2 linked regions of the Sinorhizobium sp. BG8 genome follow. The protein of the gene in region 1 interacts with the protein of each later gene in a pairwise test. Links are inferred from orthologs where the notes say so. Each region holds a gene or a part of one and is shown in the gene's direction. Other genes may lie near its edges. The genes, in order: hfq and rho.

Region 1 (3,070 bases):
GTCGTGGCGCTGACCAACAACGACCAGATCAACATCCTCGGCAGCGTCATGGCGAAGAAGCTGGGCTGCAAGCAGAACCTGGTCCTGATCAACGATCCGTCCTACCAGGAATTCACGAAAAGCCTGGGTATCGATGCCCATATCAATCCCAGGGCGGTGACGATCTCGGGCATTCTGCAGCACGTGCGCAAGGGGCGCATCCGTGCCGTCTATGCCGTACAGCACGGTTCCGCCGAAGTGATCGAGGCAGAAGCGCTGGAGACTTCTCCGCTCGTCGGAAAGCCCCTGCGCGAGACGGACTTGCCGGATGGCGTGCGCATAGGCGCCATCTATAGGGACAAGACATTCATACGCCCGGACGGCAACACCAGGGTCAAGGCCAAGGATCGGGTCGTTCTCTTTGCCAAGGCCGAAGCCGTGCGCCACGTCGAGCAGCTTTTCCGCGTCAGTATTCAATTTTTCTAGGGGCACCATGCCGAGATACGCCTATGTAAACGGACGATACCTGCGCCACGCCGACGCCGGGGTTCACATCGAGGATCGCGGCTACCAGTTTGCCGATGGCGTCTATGAGGTCTGCGAGGTCCGCCACGGCCAGATCGTCGATCTGACACGCCATCTGAACCGTCTCGATCGCTCGCTCGGCGAAATCCGTATCCGGGCGCCGATGTCCCGTGCAGCGCTCGTCGGGATCATCCGCGAACTGTTGCGCCGAAACCGCGTGCGCAATGGACTGTTCTACCTGCAGGTAACACGTGGTGTCGCTCGTCGCGACCATGTCTTTCCATCCGCCGAAACGCCGGCTTCTCTGGTGATCACAGCCAAGAGCACGGATCCGGGAATTATTGCCGGCAAGAACGCAAAAGGAATCAAGGCCGTTACGGTTCCCGAGAACCGGTGGGACAGGGTCGACGTGAAGACGATCGGATTGTTGCCCAATGTCCTGGCAAGGCAGCAGGCGCGGGAGGCGGGCGCCCAGGAGGCGATCTTCGTTGATTCCGATGGCCTGGTGACGGAAGGGGCGGCGACGAACGTCTGGCTCGTCGATTCGTCCGGCCGTCTGGTGACGCGGCCGGCAGAGCACGGCATCCTTCGCGGCATCACCCGCACGACGCTCATGGACGTCGCGGCGCGGCTGGGCCTGGAGATCGAGGAGCGTGCATTTTCCGTCGAGGAGATGCGCTCGGCCCGCGAGGTGTTCATTACCGCGGCGACGAGCATTTGCTTCCCTGTGGTGGAGATCGACGGGGTCCCGATTGCGAATGGCCATCCGGGGATGGCGGCACAGAGAATTCGCGAGGCTTTTTTCGACATTGCGGAAAAGACTGCGATTTGATACCAAAACCCGATGATCTGCGGAAGACTTGTCGGCAGGTCTTTCGGGGGCATGAATTTCATTCAACCGACCAGTTGGGGTCGGCAATCAAGAAAGAAGCGGCGCGATGGCGGAACGTTCTCAGAATTTGCAGGATCTTTTCCTCAATACAGTTCGCAAGCAGAAGATTTCCCTCACGATTTTTCTCATCAATGGCGTCAAGCTGACGGGAGTCGTGACTTCCTTCGATAACTTCTGCGTGCTCCTGCGCCGTGATGGCCATTCGCAACTGGTCTACAAGCACGCCATCTCGACCATCATGCCCGGCCAGCCGCTGCAGATGTTCGAGTCCGAAGAAAGCGCCTCCTGACAGGATCAGGCACATTAAGAAACGCGATACAAAACAGGACTCGCTCGTTCCGGAGCTCGAGAAGCGCCGCGACGACATGCGAGCAGTCGTCATCACGCCAGTCGTCAAGAAGGGCGGGGCAAACAAGGACGTGACCGTGTCGCGCAGCGACGAGGCACGTCTTGCCGAGGCTATCGGTCTTGCAAAGGCGATCGACCTCGAGGTCGTCCACGCGGCGGTCGTGCCCGTAAGCCAGCCGAAGCCGGGTACGTTGCTCGGAACCGGAAAAATTGCCGAGATCACCGAAGCGCTCGATGCAAACGATGCGGGTCTGGTGATCGTGGATCATCCGCTGACGCCCGTGCAGCAGCGGAACCTCGAAAAGGAATGGAACGCCAAGGTCATCGACCGCACGGGCCTCATCCTGGAGATCTTCGGCCGGCGTGCCTCGACGAAGGAAGGTACGCTTCAGGTCGAACTCGCGCATCTGAACTACCAGAAGGGTCGACTGGTCCGAAGCTGGACCCACCTTGAGCGTCAGCGCGGTGGCGCCGGCTTCATGGGTGGCCCTGGTGAAACCCAGATCGAGGCCGACCGTCGGCTTCTGCAGGAACGAATTGTCCGCCTGGAACGTGAACTCGAACAGGTGCGGCGCACCCGTCAGCTTCACCGCTCGAAGCGCAAGAAGGTTCCACATCCGATCGTTGCTTTGGTGGGGTACACCAACGCCGGCAAGTCGACGCTGTTCAACCGGATAACCGGGGCAGGGGTTCTGGCTGAAGATATGCTCTTTGCCACGCTCGATCCGACCCTCCGGCGCATGAAGCTGCCGCAGGGCCGCATGGTCATCCTTTCCGATACCGTGGGTTTCATTTCCGATCTGCCGACCCACCTGGTGGCCGCTTTCCGCGCGACCCTGGAAGAGGTTCTGGAGGCCGACCTCATTCTGCACGTGCGCGATATGTCCGACCCCGACAATGCGGCACAGGCCGGCGATGTCATGCGCATTCTCGCGGATCTCGGAATCGACGAGAAGGACGGTGCCGAGCGTATTCTGGAAGTCTGGAACAAGATCGACGGCCTCGACCCGGTCGCCCGGGAGGCGCTCGTTCAGAAGGCGAGCAGTGCCGAGAATACCATCGCTGTTTCGGCATTGACCGGCGAGAATGTCGATGCGCTTCTCGCCGAGATCAACAAACGGCTGTCTGGCGTTCTCGTCTACCGGGAGGCAATCGTGCCGGTGGACAAGCTGCAACTCCTGCCATGGATCTACGATCACTCAATCGTCGACGAGCGGCGGGACCTCGAGGACGGAAGTGTTGCGGTCGACGTGCGCTTGACCGAAACGGAAGCGAAGGAACTCGACAGGCGGCTCGGCATTGGACAGAAGCGCGCCCGTGAGGATT
Region 2 (3,144 bases), 2.2 Mb from region 1 along the record:
TGCAGGGCAATCTTGACCCGATGCGCGTTGTGGCTGGCGGAAAGGCTCTGGACGACGGTATTTCCGCGATCCTGGACAAGCTCGGGAATGGACCGCTGATCTTCAATCTGGGGCACGGAATAACCCCGCAGGCTGATCCGGAGAATGTCCAGCGGCTTGTCGAAGGCGTCAGAAGGCGAGGAACGTGACAGCAGCAGCGACAGACCCGGAACCCGGCAGGAAGGTCCGCCGTCGTGCGGCGGTGGCACTCTGTCTTTTCGCGGGAGCGGCTGCCTTGTTGATGCTGTTTCCTCCCGACGATATTTACCTCTGGATCAAGGCTCTGCATGTGATCGCCGTCATCTCCTGGATGGCCGGCCTCCTCTACCTGCCGCGGCTCTTCGTCTATCACGTGGATGCGAAAAGAGGCTCGGTCCAGTCGGAGACCTTCAAGGTCATGGAGAGACGGCTCTACAGGGCGATCATGAACCCTGCCATGATGCTCTCCTGGATTCTCGGTCTCTATCTCGCCTGGTCGGTCTATGGCTTTCAGGGCGGCTGGCTCCACGCGAAACTTGCCTTCGTGGCCATCCTCACCGGTGTTCACGTGTTTTACGGTCGATCGGTCAGGGCATTTTCCCGTGATGAAAACCGGCTTACGGGGCGGCAATGGCGTTTTCTCAACGAGGCGCCTGCCCTGTTGATGGTGTTGATCGTGATCCTGGTCGTGGTGAAGCCGATCTGAGCAGGAAGGGGCGAAACTTTAATTCGGAAACGGCAACGTTTCCACTTGCGGCCCGTGATGTGAATCGCTATTTTCCGGCCATCTCATCTATCGCGGCATGTGTATTTGTTCAGTGAACTGCATCTTCCCCCCGCAGTTCGATCTTGACCCGCACGCCTGTTTTTCCATCCAGCACTCCTTACGTGGACTCTTCATGGCTGAAATGAAGCTACAAGACCTCAAGAACAAGACTCCGACCGATCTCCTGGCATTTGCTGAATCGCTCGAGGTCGAAAACGCGAGCACAATGCGCAAGCAGGAACTCATGTTTGCGATCCTGAAGATGCTCGCCAGCCAGGATATCGAGATCATCGGAGAAGGCGTCGTCGAAGTCCTGCAGGATGGTTTTGGGTTCCTCCGTTCGGCCAATGCGAATTATCTTCCGGGTCCGGATGACATCTACATTTCTCCATCGCAGATCCGGCGCTTCTCGCTGAAGACCGGCGACACTGTCGAAGGTCCGATCCGTGGACCGAAGGAAGGCGAACGTTACTTTGCGCTCCTGAAGGTCAACACGATTAACTTCGATGATCCGGAGAAGATCCGCCACAAGGTTCATTTCGACAATCTGACGCCGCTCTATCCGAACGAACGCTTCAAGATGGAGCTGGAGATCCCGACGTCGAAGGATCTGTCGCCGCGGGTCATCGATCTCGTTGCGCCGTTGGGCAAGGGCCAGCGTGGCTTGATCGTCGCACCGCCCCGCACCGGTAAGACCGTTCTCTTGCAGAACATCGCCCATTCCATCACCGCCAACCATCCGGAATGTTATCTCATCGTTCTCCTGATCGACGAGCGTCCGGAAGAAGTCACGGACATGCAGCGCTCCGTGAAGGGCGAGGTCGTCTCCTCGACGTTCGACGAGCCGGCTACGCGGCACGTCCAGGTGGCCGAAATGGTCATCGAGAAGGCCAAGCGCCTGGTCGAACATGGGCGCGACGTCGTCATCCTGCTCGACTCGATCACGCGCCTCGGACGCGCCTACAACACGGTTGTCCCCTCATCGGGTAAGGTTCTGACGGGTGGTGTCGATGCGAACGCCCTTCAGAGGCCCAAGCGGTTCTTCGGTGCGGCCCGTAACATCGAGGAAGGTGGCTCTCTCACAATTATCGCTACGGCGCTGATCGATACCGGCAGCCGCATGGACGAAGTCATCTTCGAAGAATTCAAGGGAACCGGCAACTCGGAAATCGTGCTGGACCGGAAGGTGGCAGACAAGCGCATCTTCCCTGCCATGGACATTCTCAAGTCCGGCACGCGTAAAGAAGACCTGCTCGTTCCGCGCCAGGACCTTCAGAAGATCTTTGTCCTTCGCCGGATTCTTGCCCCGATGGGAACGACCGATGCAATCGAGTTCCTGATCGACAAACTCAAGCAGACGAAGAACAATTCCGACTTCTTCGACTCAATGAATACGTAAGTCCGTTAGCCGGATTCACTTTTAGCATAGACAAAGGCCCGGCAGTAACCGGGCCTTTTTGCGTGAAGTGTCTCGCGGATTCAATCTGGATCTGCAAGCAATGATGCGATATGACGCCGCTTCCTGCGTTCAGATGCCCCCTATTGTGGCCACGCTTCCGGATACTCACATGACAAGCTCGGATACTATCTTTGCCCTTTCCAGTGGCGGGCTTCCTTCGGGCGTTGCGGTCATTCGCATCAGCGGGCCGCAGTGCTTCGCCGTGCTCGGAGAATTGTGTGGACCTGTGCCGGCTCCACGTGTAGCCGGCCTCCGTCCGATTCGGAACCGAAATGGAGAGCAACTCGATACGGGCCTCGCGCTATATTTTCCGGCGCCAGCCTCTTTCACAGGAGAGGATTGCGGAGAACTTCAGATTCACGGCGGCAGGGCGGTCGTTGCCAGCGTGTTGAGAACGCTTTCTGAATCGGGTCTTCGCCAAGCCGAGGCGGGTGAGTTCACCCGACGGGCCTTTCACAATGGGAAGCTGGACCTCATCGAAGTTGAAGGTCTCTCGGATCTCATCGTCGCTGAAACCGAGATGCAGCGGCGGCTCGCTTCGGAGCATGCGGCAGGAGGTCTCTCTGCTCTATATGAATCCTGGGCAAAGCGTCTGACGCACGCTCGCGCCATGATCGAAGCCGAGCTCGATTTTGCAGATGAGGATGACGTACCTGGCTCGGTCGCCGACACGATTTGGAAGGATATGGATACCCTCCGCCAGGAGATCGCGAAGCATGCTGAAGGGACCGGAATTGGAGAGATCATCCGGGACGGCCTGAAGATTGTCATTGCCGGCAAACCGAATGCCGGCAAGTCGAGCCTCCTCAACTATTTGACCAAGCGCGATGTGGCGATCGTCACAGACATACCAGGGACCACCAGAGACGTGATCACAGTGGATCTGGACCTGAACGGTTTT

The links.
Region 2: the proteins of hfq (region 1) and rho interact in binary tests that used the Escherichia coli proteins (3 or more experiments, as listed by UniProt). The link is inferred for Sinorhizobium sp. BG8 from one-to-one orthologs.

The regions. Positions count from the first base shown.
Region 1 is NZ_CP044011.1:2,876,203-2,879,272, forward strand. The notes cover bases 316-3,063. They hold hfq (RNA chaperone Hfq), read left to right. Parts: upstream 316-1,442; coding sequence 1,443-1,685; downstream 1,686-3,063. Other genes in these bases: trkA (Trk system potassium transporter TrkA), read left to right, coding at 316-465; F3Y30_RS13640 (D-amino-acid transaminase), read left to right, coding at 473-1,336; hflX (GTPase HflX), read left to right, coding at 1,690-3,063. Also shown: more of trkA, read left to right, coding at 1-315; more of hflX, read left to right, coding at 3,064-3,070. UniProt on the Escherichia coli protein: RNA chaperone that binds small regulatory RNA (sRNAs) and mRNAs to facilitate mRNA translational regulation in response to envelope stress, environmental stress and changes in metabolite concentrations.
Region 2 is NZ_CP044011.1:643,177-646,320, reverse strand. Bases 229-3,050 are described here. They hold rho (transcription termination factor Rho), read left to right. Parts: upstream 229-917; coding sequence 918-2,183; downstream 2,184-3,050. Other genes in these bases: mnmE (tRNA uridine-5-carboxymethylaminomethyl(34) synthesis GTPase MnmE), read left to right, coding at 2,353-3,050; hemJ (protoporphyrinogen oxidase HemJ), read left to right, coding at 229-724. In the rest of the region: hemE (uroporphyrinogen decarboxylase), read left to right, coding at 1-188; more of hemJ, read left to right, coding at 185-228; more of mnmE, read left to right, coding at 3,051-3,144. UniProt on the Escherichia coli protein: Facilitates transcription termination by a mechanism that involves Rho binding to the nascent RNA, activation of Rho's RNA-dependent ATPase activity, and release of the mRNA from the DNA template.